One region of the Sinorhizobium sp. NFACC03 genome, then DNA from elsewhere that is predicted to be linked to it. Evidence: riboswitches for the same ligand, from Rfam matches in the RefSeq annotation. Region 1 holds a riboswitch; each other region holds the start of a gene.

Region 1 (5,312 bases):
CCCGCGAGGCCCGGCTGATTGCGCTGGCCGTGATCGTGCCGCTGCTCGCGCTTGCAGCCTTTCTCCTGCGTCGCCGCCAGGCCCTGACCTTGGTTGCGACAAGGGAGCGTGCTGCACGCGATGAACTGGAGCGCCGCGTGGCGGAGCGCACCCATGACCTCAGCCTTGCGCGCGATCATCTCGAAACGGAGATTGCCGACCACCGGCGCACCGGCGAGAAGCTGCAGGCGGTGCAGCAGGAACTGGTCCAGGCAAACCGGCTGGCGATCCTCGGCCAGGTGGCCGCCGGCGTCGCCCACGAGATCAACCAGCCGGTCGCGACCATCCGCGCCTATGCCGACAATGCCCGCACCTTCCTCGACCGGGGGCAGCAGCAAACGGCGGTCGAGAACCTCGTCAGCATTGCCGAGCTGACCGAAAGGGTCGGCACGATCACAGACGAGCTCCGCAGCTTCGCCCGCAAGGGCCGCTTCGTCGCAGAGCCGACACCGATGCGCGAGGTGATCGAGGGCGCCTTGATGCTCTTGCGCAGCCGCTTTGCCGGCCGCATGGATGCCATCGTCATCAACCTGCCGGAAAACGGGCTCAGCGTGTTCGGCAGCCGCATCCGTCTTGAACAGGTCCTGATCAATCTCCTGCAAAATGCCTTGGAGGCACTCGGCGAGCGCAGCGATGCCGAGATCCGCGTGCGCTGTGAGGAAGGTCCCTCCGACACGGTCTTGCTTGTCGTTTCCGACAACGGCCCCGGCATCCCACAGCATATCCGCGAGGACCTGTTCACCCCCTTCAACACCTCGAAGGACGAAGGGCTCGGCCTTGGACTCGCCATCTCCCAGGAGATCGTCGCCGACTATGGCGGCGAGATATCAGTCGAAACCAGCGACAAGGGCACCGTCTTCACGGTTCGCCTGAAGAGGGCCTGAGCGATGCAGCCGTCCGTCTGCCTCATCGACGACGACAACGATCTGCGCAAGGCGATGACGCAGACGCTGGAGCTTGCCGGTCTTGCCGTCACCTCGCATGCGAGCGGCGCCGAAGCGCTCGAGACCCTCGACGCCAATTTCGACGGCATCGTGGTCAGCGATATCCGCATGCCCGGCATCGACGGCCTGGCACTCTTTCGCCGCATCGCTACCTTCGACAAGGACCTGCCGGTTATTCTGGTGACCGGCCACGGCGACATCCCGATGGCAGTTCAAGCGCTGCAGGATGGCGTCTACGACTTCATCCCAAAACCTTTTGCCGCCGACCGACTGGTGCAGAGCGTGCGCCGCGCGCTCGAAAAGCGACGGCTCGTCATGGAGAACCGCGCGCTCAAACGGGCGGCCGAAACGGCCGGCAGCAGCCTGCCGCTGATCGGCCAGACGCCGGTCATGGAGCGCTTGCGCCAGACGATCCGACACATTGCCGATACCGATGTGGATGTGCTTGTCGCCGGTGAAACCGGCAGCGGCAAGGAGGTCGTTGCGACGCTACTCCACAATTGGAGCCGGCGCCGCGACGGCAATTTCGTGGCGCTGAACTGCGGCGCGCTACCGGAAACGGTGATCGAAAGCGAACTCTTCGGCCACGAACAGGGTGCCTTCACCGGCGCCCTGAAGAAGCGTGTGGGCCGTATCGAACACGCGAGCGGCGGCACGCTATTCCTCGACGAGATCGAGGCGATGCCGCCGGCGACCCAGGTCAAGATGCTGCGCGTTCTCGAAGCCCGCGAGATCACGCCACTCGGCACCAACCAGGTGCGCCCCGTCGATATCCGCGTCATCGCCGCCGCCAAGATCGACCTCAGCGACCCGGCCCAGCGCGGCGACTTCCGCGAGGACCTTTACTTCCGGTTGAATGTCGTGACGCTGTCGATCCCGCCGTTGCGCGAGCGCCGCGATGATATCCCGCTGCTCTTTTCGCACTTCCTGACGCGGGCGGCGGAGCGCTTCAGGCGCGACGTGCCTCACGTCTCGCCGGCAGTGCAGCAACACCTGATGACCCATGCCTGGCCCGGCAATGTGCGCGAACTCTCACATTTTGCCGAACGCGTGGCGCTCGGCGTCGAAGGCCCGCTGGGACAGCCGGTTGCGCCAGCAGAACAGCCGGGTTTCGCGCTACCGGAACGGCTCGAACGCTACGAGGCAGAGATCCTGAAGGAAGTGCTTCGCGCCCAGCGCGGCGACGTCAAGGCGACGATCGAGGCGCTCGGTATTCCGCGCAAGACATTCTACGACAAGCTCCAGCGCCACGGCATCAACCGAGCCGACTATGCGGAGCGCGGCGTTCCGGAAAAATCCGGCAGCTAACTCTCGTCGGCGGCCAAAATACACCCAGAAATTGCATCTTTGTCGACGGGCGAATTCGCGCTTGACGACCCGTGCCGTTCGATGGCTATCTCTTGGGCATTCACCAGGGGGGTCCCGCAAGGGGCTGAGATTCTGCTGGATGGCCGGCTTACCGGCTGTGGCGCAGTGACCCGTTGAACCTGATCCAGTTCATACTGGCGTAGGGACGGTGCAGATATCGAAGCCAGGATTCCGTGCGTCCAGCACCTGGCGGAGCGTCTTTCATCCTTCCGGCATCAGAACTGGGTCTCCAATCGCAAACTTGGAGCCTCGTCATGAATATTGCCACAAAGCCCACCCCTCTCACGGTCACCCAAGGCCCGCTTCCCGCCTCCCGCAAGGTCCACAAATCAGGCATCCTCCACCCGGATATCCGCGTGCCGATGCGCGAGATCGCGCTGCACCCGACCTCCGGCGAGCCGCCGGTTACCGTCTACGATTCCTCCGGCGCCTATACCGCCGACGATGCGGAGATCAGCATCGAGGCGGGGCTGCCGCGACTCCGTCGCAACTGGATCGTCGGGCGCGGCGACGTGGAAACCTACGAGGGGCGCATCGTCCGTCCTGAAGACAACGGTTTTGCCAGCGGCGACCGGCTGACGCCGACCTTCCCGTTCCAGCACGCGCCGCTCAAGGCGACTGGCGGCAAGGCGGTAACGCAGCTTGCCTACGCCCGCGCCGGCATCATCACGCCGGAGATGGAGTTCGTGGCGATCCGCGAGAACCTCGGCCGCGATGCGGCACGCGCGATAGCTCGCGACGGCGAAAGCTTCGGCGCCCATATCCCCGACCATGTGACACCGGAGTTCGTGCGCCAGGAAATCGCCAGCGGCAGAGCGATCCTGCCCGCCAACATCAACCATCCGGAATCCGAGCCGATGATCATCGGGCGGAACTTCCTGGTGAAAATCAACGCCAATATCGGCAACTCCGCTGTCACTTCGTCGATGGCCGAGGAGGTCGAGAAGATGGTCTGGGCGACGCGCTGGGGCGCCGATACGGTTATGGACCTTTCGACCGGCCGCAACATCCACAACATCCGCGAATGGATCATCCGCAATTCACCGGTGCCGATCGGCACCGTGCCGCTCTACCAGGCTCTGGAAAAGGTCAATGGCATTGCCGAGGACCTCAACTGGGAGGTCTATCGCGACACGCTGATCGAGCAGGCCGAACAGGGCGTCGATTATTTCACCATCCATGCTGGCGTACGCCTGCACTACATCCCGCTCACCGTCGATCGCGTCACCGGCATCGTCTCCCGCGGCGGCTCGATCATGGCCAAGTGGTGTCTGCATCACCACAAGGAAAGCTTCCTCTACGAGCATTTCGAGGAGATCTGCGACATCTGCCGCGCCTATGACGTCTCCTTCTCGCTCGGCGACGGCCTGCGCCCCGGCTCGATCGCCGACGCCAACGACGCCGCGCAATTCGCCGAACTGGAGACGCTCGGCGAACTTACGAAGATCGCCTGGGCCAAGGATTGTCAGGTGATGATCGAAGGCCCCGGCCACGTGCCGATGCACAAGATCAAGGAGAACATGGACAAGCAGCTCGCCGTCTGCGGCGAGGCGCCGTTCTACACGCTCGGCCCGCTGACGACCGACATCGCACCGGGCTACGATCACATCACCTCCGGCATCGGCGCTGCGATGATCGGCTGGTTCGGCACCGCCATGCTCTGCTACGTCACGCCGAAGGAACACCTGGGCCTGCCCGATCGCAACGACGTCAAGGTCGGCGTCATCACCTACAAGATCGCCGCCCACGCCGCCGATCTCGCCAAGGGTCACCCGGCCGCCCAGGTGCGCGACGACGCTCTCTCGCGCGCCCGCTTCGAGTTCCGCTGGGAGGACCAGTTCAACCTCTCCCTCGACCCGGAGACGGCCCGCAACTTCCACGACGAGACGCTGCCGAAGGAGGCGCACAAGGTCGCGCATTTCTGCTCGATGTGCGGCCCGAAGTTCTGCTCGATGCGGATCTCGCACGACATCCGCGCCGAGGCACAGAAGGAGGGGCTGGAGGCAATGGCCGCGAAATACCGCGAGGGTGGCGACCTCTATATGCCGGTCGCTGAGGTCGAAGCTCAGAGTTAAAGCGCACACGTCGGGAGGGACGCCTCGTAGTCCCTTCCGACGGCAAGGCGGATGCTAGGCCCTGGGGGAATAGCTTGCCCCCTTATCGGTTGAACGATATGTAAGGTTCACGCAAAAGTCGCCGCCGGCGGACCCGTCATTCACGCCAAGCTGCCGTCCTCTGCGGCGCTCTTGCACGACGACGAAAAAAACGCCGTTTACGAGGAGAATGACTTGAGGACACGCCTGCTGAGACTGACGGCCCTGTCGATAGGCGGCCTTGTGGCACTCGCTGGAGTTCTGCCACGCCTCGACGACAGCGGGAGTTTTGCCACGGGTTTTTCCTGGATTTCCGCCGCCCATGCGGACGACGATGTCGGCGGCGGGAATGGTGAAAATGGCACTGATGGCAGCGACCAAGGTGGCGAAAACGTCGGGAGCGGCGGAAGCAACGGCACAGAGGGTGGTGGCGATGGGGGTGGCGGCGATGGGGGTGGTGGCGATTGGGGCACCGGTGACGGCAGCGGCGTAGGCGGCGTTCCCGGCGGTACCGGCGCAGGCGGCGGAGGTGCTGCCGTCATCGACAGCGATAGCCACAGCGAGCCCCACTCATCCTTGCGCGACTCACGGGATTACGGACCAAGCGGCAAGGTCTGGCACGGCGGCAGCAATTTCCTTAACCTTTTCCGCCAGACGCCGGAAAGGCGCTTCGAACGGAGCCAGCCTGAATCGTCTGCCCGGCAGAAGACCGTTGACACGAAATGAGAGCCTTGAAGACAGGTCAACTTCGTCGCAACGGAGGGGGACCTACGCCATTTCTCGAAGCCGGACTCCGGATGTGCGTGTAGGAACGGGTTCTGACCCGCGAGAACCAGCTCAGCCGGCGTCAGAGCTTTACATTCGAGAA
Region 2 (5,312 bases), on a different contig from region 1:
CTCGATCAGCCCTCTCGCCAGGTCTTCCGCCGGCGCGTGGGTGTATTCAGCGAAGATGATCTGATCATGAGTCTCCGTGGCCATGCGGATCGCTTCCATGATGGCGGGATGCCGGTGGCCGTGGGTGATGACCCACCAGGACGAAATCGCATCGAGGATCGCCGCCCCGTTTTCGTCGATGAGATAGGCGCCCTCGGTCCGGACGACGCGTCGCATCGCCGGCTCCGATGCATGCTGGGTGAAGGGATACCAGACGGTGGAATTTCTCATGCCGGCACCTCCAGCAAATCGTCGACGTTGAAATTCTCGCGAAACGCCTGCCGCAGCCGTTCCGGCGTCAACGGGTCGAGCCGCTGCAGCCGCCCAAGCCGTCGAACCTCCCCCAGTTCCGCGATGATCGCTTCGCTATCCGCCTGCTCCTCGCCGATGAAGGCGACACCCAGGACCGGGATCGCACGGCGCCGGAGCGCCTCGAGCGACAGCAGCGTGTGATTGATCGTGCCGAGCCCCGTGCGGGCGCAGAGAATGACCGGGATTTGCCAGCGCGCGAACACATCGGCAAATACGCTCCGCTCGGTGAGAGGCACCAGAAGCCCGCCTGCCCCCTCGATGACGAGCGGGCGGTCGACCTTGGGCGGCAAGAGATGTTCAGGCCGGATCGACACACCATCGATCCGCGCCGACAGATGTGGCGAAGCCGGTGTCCTCAGCCGATAGGTCTCAGGCAGGATGCAGTCGGGCGGGATCCGACCGAGCCGCGCTACAGCCTCGCTGTCGGTTTCTTCATCGAGTCCCGACTGCACCGGTTTCCAGTAGCAACCGGAAAGCGCGTCGGTCAGCGCCGCGGAGAATATCGTCTTGCCGATGCCGGTATCCGTGCCGGTAACGACGAAACGGCGCATCATGACCGCTCCTCCGTCGTTGCGACCTTCAAGCCCTGCAGCATGCGCGTGATCATCGGCCGGTCGACATTCAGCGTGATCGCGATCCGAAGCCGCGCCGTCCCTTCGGGAACAGTCGGTGGACGGATCGCCCTGATATCAAAACCCTCGGCGCGCATCCGCGCCGCAATCCGCACGGCGCGACCGTTGTCGCCGATCAGGACGGGCTGGATCTGCGAGCCGCTGCCTTCGACGCCGAGGGTTTCGGCAAGCGCCCGATTGGCGAAGGTCCGGAGATCATCGAACGCTGCCCGGCGCTGCGGCTCATCCACCAGTGTCAAAAGAGCCTCGCGCACGGCGGCAGCGATCAGCGGCGATGGCGCCGTGGAATAGATGAAATTGCGGGCACGGTTGACAAGATAGTCGCAAAGCACGGCGTTTGCGCCAACGAGGGCGCCGGAAACGCCGAGCGCCTTGCCGCAGGTATGGAGCACAACGAGATTCCGTCGGCCTTCCAATTCCGCGGCCAGACCACGGCCGTCGGGTCCGAAAACGCCGGTCGCATGCGCTTCGTCGACCACCAGAAAACCATCATGCCGCGCGGCCAGTGCAGCGAGATCCGCAAGCGGCGCCCGGTCGCCATCCATGGAATAGAGGCTTTCAACGGCAATCCACGGATGTCCCATGCCGCCGCGCTTTCGCCAAGTGCCGATCGCATCGGCGAAGGCGTCGACGTCGTTGTGCTTGACCGCGACCGCGCCGGCCCTGCTTGCGGCGATACCCTCATGGGCACTCGCATGGATCAGGCTATCGTGGACGATGATGTCGTCGCGCTGCGGCAGCGTCGAAAACAAGGCGGCATTGGCCGCATAACCGCTGCCGAAGAACAGCGTTCGCTCCACGCCAAAGAAGGCGGCCGCCTCCGCCTCCAGCGCCTCATGTTCCGCATGGTTGCCGCGCAACAGCCGCGAGCCACCGCACCCGACCGGCAGGCCGCGCTCGATCGCCGCGATGATCGCCGCCTTGAGACGCGGCGAACCGGCAAGCGCCAGATAGTCGTTCGAGGTGAAGTCGACCCCACTGCCGGAGGCGAGTTCGCGGCGGCGCTCCTTGCGTTCAAGGCCGTGAAGCGTCTTCTCGTAGCGGTGGAGCAAGCCCGCGGTCATTCGGCCGCTTCCGGTTCTGCCGTAGGCGCCATCGGCTTCAGCCCGAGGCGGCGGAAGAGTGCCGCATCGTGATCCTCGCCGGGGTTGTCGGCGGTCAGCAGCGTTTCGCCGACGAAGATCGAATTGGCGCCGGCGAAGAAACAGAGTGCCTGCATCTCGTCGCTCATGTCGGTGCGGCCGGCTGAAAGGCGGACGTGAGACGCGGGCATGAGTATGCGGGCGAGTGCGATGGTGCGGACGAAATCGATCGGATCGACGGGCGCCGCATCGGCAAGCTTCGAGCCTGGGATCGGAATCAGCATGTTGATCGGCACGCTTTCGGGGGGCACCGGCAGATTGGCGAGCGTCACCAGCATCGAGATCCGATCGTCAGCCGTCTCGCCCATGCCGAGAATGCCGCCGGCGCAGACCTTGATGCCGGCCTCGCGGACGTTTGCCAACGTTTCCAGCCGGTCGGCAAAGCTGCGGGTGGTGATGATCTCGCCGTAGAAGCGCTCCGACGTATCGACATTGTGGTTGTAGTAATCGAGCCCGGCATCTGCGAGCCGCCCGGATTGTTCCGGCGTCAGCATGCCAAGCGTCATGCAGGTCTCTATGCCGAGCGACCGGACGCCGCGGACCATGGCGACGATCGCCTCCATGTCGCGCTCCTTCGGGCTGCGCCAGGCGGCGCCCATGCAATAGCGCGTCGCGCCGCCATCCCTCGCTTTCCGTGCCTCTGCAAGGACCTGTTCGACTTCCATCAGTTTCGACGCTTTCAGCCCCGTCGGGTAGTGCGCCGACTGGCTGCAATAGCCGCAGTCTTCGGCACAGCCGCCGGTCTTGATCGAGAGCAGGCGGCTCATCTGGATGGCATTGGGGTCGAACTGGGCGCGGTGAACGGACTGCGCACGATACAGAAGGTCGTTGAACGGCAAATTATAGATTTTTTGCGCGTCGGCCAGATTCCAACCGGTTTTGGCGGGTTTGGTGGCTCCGGAGGTCGGCTCGGTCGATCTGTTTGTATCCAGCATGTTCGTTCACTCCCCTGTTTGCGGCTAAGCAAAATAGATAGAATCCATTATTATCTATAATTTTCACGGGCACGCCATCAAGCAACCACCCAGAAGGAGAGCGCACTCTACCACTTCAATCATAGCGTGCTTTTATATGATTCAACGGATGCGGCAGGAAGGGCAAATGCCGCAAATCTCCACCTTGGTGGCGTCAGCTGATGGCAATGAGAGCAGCCGCCAAATGCCCAGATTTGCGGACCTTGCGCCTCGCACCATCCGCAGATCTCCCGACCGATGCCCGCTACCGACACCACCGAGCCGCAAAAACACATGCCTTTTCAATTTTTATAGATAATTTTCAGCCGAAGAACCGCACGCGAGGTACACGCCGGCAGCCCTTGACAAAATCCGCTCCAGCCGCTCAGTTTGAAGCATTCACCAGGGGTGTCCCGACAAGGGGCTGAGATTCTGCTAGGCGACTTCCGCGGCGCAGTGACCCGTTGAACCTGATCCAGTTCATACTGGCGTAGGGACGGTGCAGACATCGCTGCCGCATTCGCGTTCGCGCGAGCAGATCTCGGCAAGGCGTCCTTCCCTCTCTTCCGGTCCGAACTGGGTCTCCAACAATGGAGCCTCGGCAATGCGTATCTTCATCGCGATTCTGCTTCCTTCAGACCGACGTTCGGCTCGCCGTAGCTGGGCGCATTGACCATGCGCGTCCTGATCAAAGGCGCCGGCGTCGTCGGGCTGACCTTGGCACATGAGCTGATCGGCCGTGGCGTCGAGGTGGCCGTTGCCGAGCGGCAGCCGGACTTCGGCGGGGCGGCGTCGTGGTTTGCCGGCGGCATGCTGGCGCCCTGGTGCGAACGCGAGAGCGCCGAGGAAACGGTGCTGACGCGCGGCATCGGCGCCATCGACTGGTGGGACCGTGCGCTTCCGGGCGAAGTGTCACGCAACGGCACCCTCGTCGTCGCTCCGCCGCGAGACGTCGGCGAACTCAAACGCTTCGCTTCGCGCACGTCCGGCTTCGAATGGCTCGACGGAGAAGCGATCGCGAGACTGGAGCCGGCGCTTGCCGGTCGCTTCCGAGAGGCGTTGTTCTTCCCCGGCGAGGCGCATCTCGACCCGCGCCGGGCGCTTGTCTTGCTGCGGCAAAAGCTCGTCGAGAACGGCGTCGCCTTCATCGGCGAGGCGGATAATAGCAGCGACAGCGATCTGATCGCCGACTGTAGCGGCGCTTCGCGGATCGGCCCCATCGCCGGCCTGCGCGGCGTGCGCGGCGAGATGCTCTATCTGCAGACCGGCGAAGTGGAATTGTCGCGGCCAGTCCGCCTCATCCACCCGCGCATCCCGCTCTACATCGTACCGCGCGGCAATGGTCTGTTCATGTGCGGCGCGACCATGATCGAAACCGACGACGGCGGTCCGATTGCCGCCCGTTCGCTGATGGAATTGCTGAACGCTGCCTATGCGCTTCACCCCGCCTTCGGCGAGGCGCGCCTTCTCGAAACCGGCACCGGCGTCCGGCCGGCCTTTGCCGACAATCTGCCGCGCGTCATGCGCGCCGGAAACACCATCACGCTCAACGGGCTCTATCGCCACGGCTTCCTGCTTTCACCGGCCTTAGCCGAGGAAGCGGCGAACCTTGCCCTTGCCCAGAACCTGAAGGGAGACGCCGCATGAAATTGACCGTCAACGGCGAGGATCACGACCTCACAGTCACGACCCTTGCCGAACTCCTGGCCGCACTCGACTTCGAAGGGGATTGGCTTGCCACCGCCGTCAATGGCGAGCTGGTGCACCGGGCCGACCGCTCGGCCCGTTCCCTCAGCGATCGCGACCGGATCGAAATTCTCTCGCCGATGAAAGGAGGCTGAGACATGCTGACGCTTTATGGACAGGAACTGCGTTCCCGCCTGCTTCTGGGCACCGCCCGCTACCCCTCGCCTGCCGCGCTCGAAGACGCGGTTCGTTCGTCGGCGACCGAGATTGTCACGGTTTCGCTGCGCCGCGAAACCGCCGGCGGCCGTCAGGGCGGCGCTTTCTTCGACCTGATCCGGTCGCTCGGCGTGCACGTGCTGCCCAACACCGCCGGCTGCCACTCGGTGTCGGAGGCGGTGCTGACCGCCAAGATGGCGCGCGAGGTCTTCGGCACCAACTGGATCAAGCTCGAAGTCATCGGCCATCAGGATACGCTTCAGCCCGATGTCTTCGGGCTGGTCGAAGCAGCACGCATCCTTTGCGCCGAAGGCTTCGAGGTCTTCCCCTAC
Region 3 (5,312 bases), on a different contig from region 1:
GCCGGCCAGGAACAGGCGCGCCGCAAGCGGCATGTTGAAGAAGACATGGGCAAGCAGGATGCCGAACAGGCCATAGATGCTGATCGGTTGCTCGAGGCCGAGCCAGCGCAGGCCGGAATTGAGGAAGCCCTGGCGTCCCCAGATCTCGATCAGCCCGAGTGCGCCGACGAGAACGGGCAGGCCGAGCGGCAGCGCCATCAGCCGCAACAGCCAGATCCGGCCGAAGAAACGCGGCCGCCGCGCCAGCGCCCGCGCCACCGGTATCGCGAAGAGCACGGACAGCAGAGTGGAAAGGCTTGCCTGCAGCAGCGTGAAGCGGGTGACGCGCCAGATATAGGCGTCGAACAGAGTGCCTTCGTCCGTGCCGCCGGTTTGGGCGAGCAAGGCGGCGATCGCCAGGCCGACGAAGAGCAGGAAGGCGCCGAGGCAAATCGCCCCGGCGACAACAGTCATGCGGTTTTCGCGAAGTGCGAACAATCCGGCCTCAGTTCTTGCTCATGGCAGCAAGCCACTCGTCGATCCAGGCCTTGCGGTTCTTCGCGACCTCTTCCGATGGCAGCAGGAAGGTCTTCTCCGGGTTGACCAGCTTGTTGAAGGCGTCCGGCAGCGGCTCCTTGGTTGCTGCGACCGGCATCATCCAGTTGGTTGTCGGAATGATCGACTGGAATTCCGGACCGGTCATGAACGCGAGGAACTGCTTTGCCAGTTCCGGCTCCTTGGCACTCTTGGTCATGCCGGCGACTTCGATCTGGATGTAGTGACCTTCCGAGAAGGTGGCCGCCTGGTAGCGCTCGGTGTTCTCAGCGACCATGTGGTAGGCGGGCGAGGTGGTGTAGGAGAGCACCATCGGCGCTTCGCCCTTGGTGAAGAGGCCATAGGCTTCCGACCAGCCGGGGGTGACGGTCAGAACACGGTCCTTGAGCTTCGCCCAGGCAGCACCCGCCTCGTCGCCATAGACCGCCTTGACCCAAAGCAGCAATCCGAGGCCCGGCGTCGAGGTGCGCGGGTCCTCGATGACGATCTTCTGCGACGCGTCGCCTTCGACCAGTTCCTTGAGGCTCTTCGGCGGTGTCTTCAGCGTCTCGGTGTCGTAGACGACGGCGAAATGGCCGTAGTCATAGGGCAGGAAGGTGTCGTCGGAGAAGTTGCCGGGCACCTTCAGGTCCTTCGCTTCGATGCCATGCGGTGCGAAGAAGCCCGTTGCCTTTGCTTCCGCCACGAGGTTGGTGTCGAGACCGAGCACGATGTCGGCCTTCGAGGCAGCACCCTCGAGCTTTAGGCGCGTCAAGAGTTCGACGCCATCGGCAACACCGACATAGTTGACCTTGCATTCGCAGGTCTTTTCGAAGGCTTCCGCCACCTTGGCGCCCGGCCCCCATTCGGTGATGAAGCTTTCATAGGTGTAGACGGTCAGCGTCTTGTCGGCAGCGGCGGCATAACCGGTGAAAACAAGGCTTGCGCTTGCGGCCAGCGCTAGCCGGCTAAGTATTTTGAGCTGTGATGAATTGGACATGCGAAGCACCTCTCCCAAAGTTCGTTGTTGCACGGGAAAAGGGCGTATCGGTGCGATCGCGTCTAATCCCTCCGCCGGTATGAGCCGGATCAGGTTCCGCGGGTTGGCGTTTTGACGCCTCTCAGCCTCCGGCCGCCATGCGGTCGGGAGGCACCCCGTTAGAGCGGCAAGAGATTTACCGCTGCGGCGGCTCCATGGCAAGCGGTGTTTGGAATGGGCGACGCATGGGGCGAGCCCATTTTCTGTCGGGCGTTTTCGCCAACCGGCAACTGCGCTATGACACCATCACGCTTGGCCGCAAGGAGGAAATCCCATGCCAGATATGCTAGTTCGACTTTATGCCCTTCCGGCAGAGCCCCAGTCGCGGCTTGGTTCAGGCATCAGCATCCGTCGCGCCATGGCGCCGGAACGCCGTCTGGTGGTCTCCTGGATCGAAAAGACGTTTGGCGCCGGCTGGGCAGGCGAAGCGGAAGCTGCCTTCTCCTCGACCCCGACACGCATGCACGTCGCGGTGCACGACGAAAAGATCGTCGGCTTTGCCTGCCACGACGTGACAGCGCTCGGCTTCTTCGGCCCAACCGGCGTCGATGAAGGTATGCGTGGGCAGGGCATCGGCGAGGCGCTGCTGCTTGCAAGCCTGACGGCGATGCGCGAGGCGGGCTACGGCTATGCGGTCATCGGTGGCGTCGGCCCGGCGAAGTTCTACGAGCGCGTGGCCGGCGCGATCGAAATTCCCGATTCAACACCCGGGATCTATGCCGGCATGCTATTCCCGGAACCGGTGCCGGAAGGACACTGACGGCTTCGGCAAATTGCTGCGATCGCAGCGGTTTGCGGTTTTCTTCGTTTTCCTTCCGCGATCCTTTGCGCTATGGGCATTGCCATGGCTCGATCGACCTTCACCATATTGCTTGGCGGCGCCCTCTCGGTGACCAGCCGGCTGACAGAGCAGCTCAGCGGCAGCCGCTTCGTTGCCGCTGACGGCGGCATGCGCCATGCCCGCTTGCTCGGCGTCGTGCCGGATGTCTGGGTCGGCGATTTCGATTCGACCGAAGACGCCCTGCTGTCCGAGTTCGCCTCCGTTCCACGCGAGCCCTACCCGGCGGCAAAGGCTGCGACGGATGGCGAGATCGCGGTCGAGGCTGCGTTGTCCCGCGGCGCTGATCGGCTGATCTTTGCCGGCGCGCTTGGCGGCAGCCGCAGCGACCATGCCTTCCTGCACCTGCTGCAGGCCGCAGCGCTTGCCGAGCGCGGGCTTTCGGTGCTGATGACCTCGGGCGAGGAAGAAGCCTACCCGCTGCTGGCAGGCACGCTCGATCTCGACCTGCCGAAAGGTTGTCTCTTTTCCGTGCTGGGATTGACCGAGCTGACCGGCCTTTCGATCGTCAATGCGCGCTATCCGCTTGACGATTTCACCCTGCCGTTCGGATCGTCCCGAACCGTTTCCAACGTTGCGGAGGGTCCCCTTCGCTTCAGCCTCAAGAGCGGACGCGCCATCGTGCTTGCCCGCCCCTATGATCTTTCCGGAGCCTGAGCCTTGGCGCCCCCAATTCTGAAACTCGACGATATCTTCTTGACCTTCGGCGGCGCGCCGCTGCTTGCCGGTGCCAATCTGCAAGTGGAACCGGGCGATCGCATCTGCCTTGTCGGGCGCAATGGCTCGGGCAAGTCGACCTTGATGAAGATCGCCGCGGGCCTTTCAGAGGCACAGTCGGGCGAGGTGTTCCGCCATCCCTCAGCGACCATCCGCTATCTGCACCAGGCGCCGGATTTCGACGGCTACGACACGGTGCAGGCCTATGCCGAAGCCGGTCTCGGCCCGAGCGACGATCCCTATCGCGTCGCCTACCTGCTGCAGCATCTGGGCCTGACCGGCGAAGAAGACCCGACGCGCCTTTCGGGCGGTGAGGCGCGCCGTGCGGCATTGGCGCGCGTCATGGCGCCGGAACCTGACATCCTGCTGCTTGACGAACCGACCAACCATCTCGACCTGCCGACGATCGAATGGCTGGAAGATGAGCTTACCCGCAGCCGTTCGGCGCTGGTGCTGATCTCGCACGACCGGCGCTTCCTGGAGAAGGTCTCGACGGCGACCGTCTGGCTCGATCGTGGCCAGTCGCGCCGGCTCGATCGCGGCTTTGCCCATTTCGAGGCCTGGCGCGACGAGGTGCTGGAGGCTGAGGAACTGGAGCAGCACAAGCTCGGCAAGGCGATCGAGCGCGAGGAGCATTGGCTGCGTTATGGCGTGACGGCCCGGCGCAAGCGCAACATGCGCCGTCTCGGCGAGCTGCAGAGCATGCGGGCGGTCTATCGTGGCCACAAGGGGCCGCAGGGGACCGTGCAGGCGACGGCAGCCGATGCCAAGGAATCCGGCAAGCTGGTGATCGAGGCGGAGAAGATCAGCAAGGCCTATGGTGACCGCACCATCGTCGCGCCCTTCTCGATCCGAGTGCATCGCGGCGACCGCATCGGTCTCGTCGGCCCGAACGGTGCGGGCAAGACGACGCTCCTCAAGATGCTGACCGGGCAGATCGAGCCGGACACAGGCACCGTCAAGCTCGGCACCAACCTCGAAATGGCGACGCTCGACCAGAAGCGCGAAGACCTCAACCTGGACGATACGCTGGCCCATTACCTGACCGACGGGCGCGGCGACAACCTGCTTGTCAACGGTGAGCAGCGCCACGTTACCGGCTACATGAAGGATTTCCTGTTCCAGCCGGAACAGGCGCGCACGCCGATCCGCGAGCTCTCGGGTGGCGAGCGCGCTCGGCTGATGCTGGCGCGCATCCTTTCGCGGGCGACCAATCTTCTGATCCTCGACGAGCCGACCAACGACCTCGACATCGAGACGCTGGACCTCTTGCAGGAGATCGTCGCCGGCTTTGCCGGAACGGTCATCCTCGTCAGCCACGACCGCGACTTTCTCGATCGTACGGTCACCTCGACGATCGCGCCGGCAAACCCGGAGGAGCCGGATGGCCGCTGGATCGAGTATGCCGGCGGCTATTCCGACATGATGGCGCAGCGCAAGGGCGCGATTGAAGAGAAGCGCAAGGCAGAGAAGGCGGAAAAGGCCAAAGCCGACGCCGCTGCACCCGCCGCCGATGCGCCGAAGGCCGCCAAGGGCAAGCTTTCCTACAAGCAGAAATTCGCGCTCGAAAACCTGCCGAAGGAGATCGCCAAGGCAGAGGCCGAGGCCGCCAAGCGCGAAGAAAAGATGGCTGATCCCAAGCTTTTCACAAAAGATCCAAACGCCTTTGCGAAGCTCGCGCAGGAACTGGAGAAGCTTCGTGCGGATCTCGCCCGCATGGAGGAGGAATGGCTGGAGCTCGAAATGCTGCGCGAGGAGCTCGAAGGCTAGCCGCAACCAGGGGCGTGTTGAACGGCGTCAGGGGATATGATAAGAAAAGCTTATTATATCATTTGTGAACGATCCTGATGCCCTTCAAACTTGAATCCGAAACCATCGGAATGCTGCTCACGGATGTCTCGCGCCTTTTGCGCGGGGCTTTCGACCGCAAGGTCAATGCCATGGATCTGGGCATCACGCCCGGCGAAGCGCGCACATTGATCCAGGTGGTGCTGAAAGAGGGTATCAAACAGGCCGAAATCGCCACCCGCATGGGCATCGAGCCGATGACGCTTTCGGCCTATCTCGACCGGCTGGAGGCGATGGGCCTTGTTGCCCGCGTGCCGGATCCGGCGGATCGCCGCGCCAAGAACGTCGTCATCACCGAGAAGGCCGGTCCGCTGCTCACCGAGCTGATGACGGGGCTCAGGGAGATGATGGACGCCT
Region 4 (5,312 bases), on a different contig from region 1:
TGAGCCGTAGGGGCTACGAATCCTATTGGCTGCCCGCCTTGCAGATGCTCGGGTCGGATGAGGCGTCTGGTGCCGTTTCGGCAGCCACGGCCAGGTACGTGGAGCGTGTCGATCAGACGCTCTTCCGTGGCCGCTGGATCCAGACCGTCGAGCCAGACACCACGACCCACAATGAGGTTTCGGCATGAGTGAGAAACTCCGCGTGCTGGTCGTCTCGCACGGCCACCCGACCCATTCATTGGGTGGCGCCGAGATCGCCTCCCATGGCTTGCACAAGGCATTGAACGGCCTGCCGGGTATTGAATCGATCTACCTTGCCCGCGTCGGCAATCCCGTGCCGCGCCACGGCGCGTCGGCGCTGATGAGCCTTCGCCTGGCGATGGACGAAGTGCTCTATCATGCCGAGGACTTTGATCATTTCTTCCTGTCCAACGGCGATACCGACGCGATCCGCCGCGACCTCTTGCGCTTTGTGGGAGACATCAAGCCGGACATCGTCCACTTCCACCACATCATCGGCTTCGGGCTGGAAGCGCTTTATGCGGTGCGTGACGCCCTGCCGAAAGCACGCATCGTCGTGACCTTCCACGAGTACCTGCCGATCTGTCACAACCACGGACAAATGGTGAAGCGGCCCTCGGGTCAGCTTTGCAACGGCGCTTCGCCAATCAGCTGCCATACGTGCTTTCCCGAAATCCCGGTTTCGCGTTTCGTACGGCGTGAGCAGTTCGTGCGGGGCATGCTGAACCTTGCCGACGCCTTCATCGCCCCAAGTGCTTTTCTTGCCAATCGCTATGTCGAGTGGGGCATCGCTGCCGAGAAGATCTTCGTGATCGAAAACGGCATCGTCCTGGGTGAAAAGACGCCCGCGCGTGAATTGCCTGCGCCGACGGCACGTCGCAATCGTTTTGCCTATTTCGGGCAGATGACGCCCTTCAAGGGCGTTCACGTGCTGATCGACGCGGTATCGCGTGTGCCCGACGATATCTGGGGCGACGATTCAACGCTGATGATCTTCGGCGCCAACCTCGAGCGTCAGCCGACCGAGTATCAGGACCGGGTCGCGAAACTGTTCGAGGACGCCGGCCGTCGCGTCCGCTTTTACGGCTCCTACCAGAACCAGGACATGCCGAGGCTGATGCGATCGGTCGATTGGGTTGTGATGCCCTCGGTCTGGTGGGAAAACTCACCGATCGTGATCCAGGAGGCGCTTCACCATGGCAGGCCGATCATTTGCTCCGACATCGGCGGCATGGCCGAGAAGGTCCGCGATCGGCTGGACGGCTATCATTTCCGGACCGGCAGCGCACAGGACCTTGCGGATCGACTGATCGACGTTCTGAGCACACCAGGGTCATGGGACAACCTTAGGGCAACGCTCAGGCGCCCGATGAGCCATGTCGACTGCGGCCGCGAACATGTCGCGCTTTATCGGAAACTGCTCAAGGAGGAGCAGCCGGTTCACCCCAGCGCCGCGGTGGCCTGAACCGAAACGAGCGACCGGCACCCGCATCTGCAGGCGACGGACTTCCCGCCTCAGGTCATTCCATTGCCTTTAAACAATCGAATGACCTGCCTTTTTAGACGTGAACTTGGACGGCCGAGCCGGCGCACGGCTCCGCAGCGCCATCAATCGCCGCTAGGGCTCCACCACTGGTGGAAGTGGTGAACCGGTCCCCGGCCCTGCCCGATCTTGAGCGCCGATGCAGCAACAAGCGCCTCATGCAGATAGGTCTTGGCGGCGATGACCGCGTCTTGAAGCGTCTGCCGACGGGCAAGACCGGCGGCGATTGCGGCAGACAATGTGCAGCCGGTGCCATGATCGTTTGTCGTCTCAACCCGCGGGCGCGACAGGCGCAAGGAAGTGTCCCCGTTAAAGAGGATATCAGCCGCTTCATCGGCCTTGGCATGCCCGCCTTTCATCAGCACGGCGCGCGCACCAAGCTTCAGGAGCATCTCCGCCTGCCGGGCCATTTCCGTCTCGTTCTCGGCAATCGCGCGGCCCGTCAACAGAGCCGCTTCGGGCAGGTTGGGCGTCACGATAAGCCCAAGCGGCAGCAATTCCTCTTTGAGCGTCGCGATCGCATCCGGACGTAACAAAATGTCCCCTGAAGTGGCGACCATCACCGGATCGATGACTGCTAAATGCCCGTATCGCTTCAGGCCGGTCGCGATCGCAGCAATGGTCTCCTGGCGGGACACCATTCCGACCTTCGCAGCGCCAACCGCGAGATCCGAAAACACAGCATCGATCTGAGCTGTAACGACAGCCGGAGAGATATCCTCAACGGCCGTAACACATCTGGTGTTTTGCGCGGTGACGGCCGTGATCACACTGGCACCATAGACGCCGAGCGCCGAAAACGTCTTCAGATCCGCCTGGATGCCGGCCCCCCCACCGGAATCCGAACCAGCAATAGTAACGGCGATGGAGGTCATGCCTGGCTCCGCTGAAATGTGGAAGCGGGTCCAAATATGGCAAACGCGCTCTCAAGCCACAGGCTCAAGCACGCGCAAACTGAGGTGGGTCTTCCATGCAACCTCGAAGAATCCGACAGATTGAGCCGATGGGTCGGTCGTCCCGCCCCCCGGAATTCTTCGTCGCCATATTCTAAACTATGTGCAGGCACCAACGATCTCCCAAACCAAAATCATGGAGACCCGGATGAACGGCGGAGACGCGGCGGGTGTGCCAGAGTGGCCCTTGCCGTTCCTACGCCGGTATGATCCGGATCAGGTTCAAGGGTCTGGCTCACCACCATCTCAGCACCGTCAGGTGCGCCCCTCGGCAGGCTTGAATGCTATGGGAGCGTGGCAGGGGCTGTCAATTGCTCGAGTTCAGCGTGCGCGATCGTCGGCTCGATGCGGAAGTCGGTGGCATTCAAGGTGCTCAACAGCGAAAAAGGCCCCTTTTGCCTTGAGAGCGCAAGGAGCCTTCTGTCTGAGCGTTCGACTTCACAGACGTCGAGACTTTACTTTTCTTGTCCGGCAACGCAAGGGCCAATCGAAAGGGCACCCTCCAAGACAACGGAAATTTCGCGTATTGTGCCGGCGTGCCGTGTGCACCTTTAGGAAGAACGGGTATGGCGCCTTCAACGTGCGGCTATCTCAAGCATTCGAGATGGTCTGGTGCTTAAGCTGGGCGAGCACTTCGACCTCCTTGCTCCTCCGGGCTCCTTGCCAAGCTCGCGGTCACCTGCACCTTCTGCCGCTACGTCCTTGGCTTACTGACCCGCCCGCTTGGTGCACTGGTTCTGCTGCTTGATGCAGGCGATCTCGGCCGTCGAGCATTCGGCAACGCCGTTCACGACAGCGCAGTGCGAGCATTGATCGGTGAACTCCAGGCAGTCCGGATTGGCCTTGATGAAGTCCTGCAGGCTGGCATCCTGGGTCTGCTGCGGTGTGGCAGTAGCATCAGCACCGGGCATATCCGCCGCGTGAGTGACTGTCATCCCCGCCATGGCAAGCGCCAGGCAAAGCGCGACGCGATAGGTGGCATGCCTCATCCCCTGCTCCTCCTCAGCGCAAATCCGGACGCGGCGCAACACGGCTCTCCGTTCGGGACTGCACAATTTCAGAGAGTGCCGTTTCAGAGAATGCCGTTTCAGAGAGTGCCGTCACAACGGCCGTCGCGCAAGCGACCGTCCGCCGGCCTCACCCCAGTTCGTTGCGGATCGCCCGCATGAAGACCTTGGCGCCGATGCCGATCAGGCCATCCGGAAAGTCGTAGTCCGGATTGTGCAGCCGCGCATGGTTTTCGCCGGCGCCCAGGAAAAACATCGCTGAAGGCGCCACCTGCCCGAAAAGCCCGAAATCCTCCGACCCCTTCATCGGCAGCACGCCCTCGCCCTGATCATGGCTGATGCCCTCCTCGTCCATGGCGCGTTCGAGCGCAGTCACGGCCACTTCCGCATTGCTGCATTGATGGAACACGTCCTCGTAGACGATGGTAACCTTGAGCCCCGCGACACCTGCCTCCGTGGCGGCCAGCGCCTCCGCACGGGCGACGAGGTCGGCCATCCGCTCGTCGGTCAGTGTCCTGAGCGTCGCCCAGATCTCACCGTAGCCGGGACTGATGCCGAAGGCCGCCTCGCCGAGCCGTGCATGCGTCACCGTCACCATCGTATAGTTTTCGTCGAGCGGCCCGTTATTGCCGAGCGCCGTCAGACCGGAAAGCAGCGCGGCCATCGCAAAGGTCGGGGCAATGCCGTCCTCCGGTGTGGAGGCATGCGCCGTCTTGCCGGAAAGCGAAATACGCATGCCGCGCGAGGCGCAATTGACCGGCCCGGTGCGCAGGGCGGCATGGCCGAAGCCGATTCCGGGGAAATTGTGCAGCGAGAAGACGAGATCCGGCTTGATCTCCGCAAATTTCGGATCGGCGAGGACGGCCGCGGCACCCGCTCCGTTTTCCTCCGCCGGCTGGAACATCAGGATCGCCCGCCCTTTGGTCGGTCGCTGACGCCCGAGCCCCTTGGCAAGCGCGATCAGGATCGTCATGTGTCCGTCATGGCCGCAGAGATGGCCGTTGCCCTTGATCTGAGAGCGATGCGCGATCTCGGAGATCTCCTCGATCGGCAACCCGTCGAGCTCGGCGCGCACCATCACCGTTGGTCCCGGTTCGCGCCCCTCATAGATCGCCGCCACACCGTGTCCGCCGAGGCCGGTGAGAACGGCATCCGGCTTCGTCTCACCGAGCGCCGTCACGATCGTTTCCGCAGTCTCCCGCTCCTCGTCCGAAATCTCCGGCCGCCGATGCAGGTCGCGCCGAAATGCGCTGAGCGCCTCGAGGTCACGGTCGATTAGAAACATCACGCCCTCCATGAACAAAAATCCGCGATCTCGCTATGACATCCTCCGGCACCATGGCTATGGGCATAACGGGCCGCACCCTGGAGGGCCGCGGCAAGCCCACGTTAGACCATCTCGGCTCTCCGATGAAAAGTCCAAAGCGGTAGCCGATGGCAACCATGTGACTGCCGCATCTCTGAAGGACATGGTATCGCGGGCTTGGGTGTTCCTCTCTGCACAACCCAACCGATCCCCACGGCTCGCCGAACCAGCGGCGGCAATGGCTGAATGCCGGTACGACCACTTGCCTCCAATCGCTTCCATCCGGCCGGGGCGAAGACGATGTCCAAGTCTTCCGTGCTAGGCGACCACTGGCATCGCTGAATCGTGCTGGCTTCGTTATTTGAGAGAAAACCCCTGGCTTCTGGTTTGACGTAGCGTCTCCGCTTGCTTCAGTGCAACGGACACCCGCTCATGGGCGGCAACTTGTTGTATCGTCCGCAAGAAACTCCAAGCCGCCCGCA

The links. A riboswitch is a leader RNA that binds a small molecule or an ion and turns the genes downstream of it on or off. The one in region 1 is predicted to bind thiamine pyrophosphate.
Region 2: another riboswitch for thiamine pyrophosphate. It lies ahead of thiO (glycine oxidase ThiO); the one in region 1 lies ahead of thiC (phosphomethylpyrimidine synthase ThiC).
Region 3: another riboswitch for thiamine pyrophosphate. It lies ahead of thiB (thiamine ABC transporter substrate binding subunit); the one in region 1 lies ahead of thiC (phosphomethylpyrimidine synthase ThiC).
Region 4: another riboswitch for thiamine pyrophosphate. It lies ahead of thiD (bifunctional hydroxymethylpyrimidine kinase/phosphomethylpyrimidine kinase); the one in region 1 lies ahead of thiC (phosphomethylpyrimidine synthase ThiC).

Annotation. Positions count from the first base shown of each region.
Region 1 is NZ_FMXF01000035.1:14,078-19,389, reverse strand. It holds gene BLU35_RS29365 (sensor histidine kinase) at 1-923, shown strand, start outside; gene BLU35_RS29360 (sigma-54-dependent transcriptional regulator) at 927-2,291, shown strand; TPP riboswitch at 2,387-2,515, shown strand; gene thiC (phosphomethylpyrimidine synthase ThiC) at 2,606-4,426, shown strand; gene BLU35_RS29350 (hypothetical protein) at 4,481-5,002, opposite strand.
Region 2 is NZ_FMXF01000028.1:33,633-38,944, reverse strand. It holds gene BLU35_RS27055 (adenosylmethionine--8-amino-7-oxononanoate transaminase) at 1-270, opposite strand, end outside; gene bioD (dethiobiotin synthase) at 267-905, opposite strand; gene BLU35_RS27045 (8-amino-7-oxononanoate synthase) at 902-2,047, opposite strand; gene bioB (biotin synthase BioB) at 2,044-3,060, opposite strand; TPP riboswitch at 3,473-3,593, shown strand; gene thiO (glycine oxidase ThiO) at 3,754-4,725, shown strand; gene thiS (sulfur carrier protein ThiS) at 4,722-4,919, shown strand; gene BLU35_RS27025 (thiazole synthase) at 4,923-5,312, shown strand, end outside.
Region 3 is NZ_FMXF01000006.1:4,306-9,617, forward strand. It holds gene thiP (thiamine/thiamine pyrophosphate ABC transporter permease ThiP) at 1-453, opposite strand, end outside; gene thiB (thiamine ABC transporter substrate binding subunit) at 485-1,513, opposite strand; TPP riboswitch at 1,563-1,681, opposite strand; gene BLU35_RS10965 (GNAT family N-acetyltransferase) at 1,827-2,312, shown strand; gene BLU35_RS10970 (thiamine diphosphokinase) at 2,397-3,047, shown strand; gene BLU35_RS10975 (ABC-F family ATP-binding cassette domain-containing protein) at 3,051-4,877, shown strand; gene BLU35_RS10980 (MarR family winged helix-turn-helix transcriptional regulator) at 4,955-5,312, shown strand, end outside.
Region 4 is NZ_FMXF01000007.1:9,069-14,380, reverse strand. It holds gene BLU35_RS12240 (hypothetical protein) at 1-188, shown strand, start outside; gene BLU35_RS12235 (glycosyltransferase family 4 protein) at 185-1,486, shown strand; gene thiD (bifunctional hydroxymethylpyrimidine kinase/phosphomethylpyrimidine kinase) at 1,630-2,439, opposite strand; TPP riboswitch at 2,694-2,796, opposite strand; gene BLU35_RS12225 (hypothetical protein) at 3,225-3,506, opposite strand; gene BLU35_RS12220 (amidohydrolase) at 3,655-4,809, opposite strand; partial or broken gene BLU35_RS12215 (BID domain-containing protein) at 5,188-5,312, opposite strand, start outside.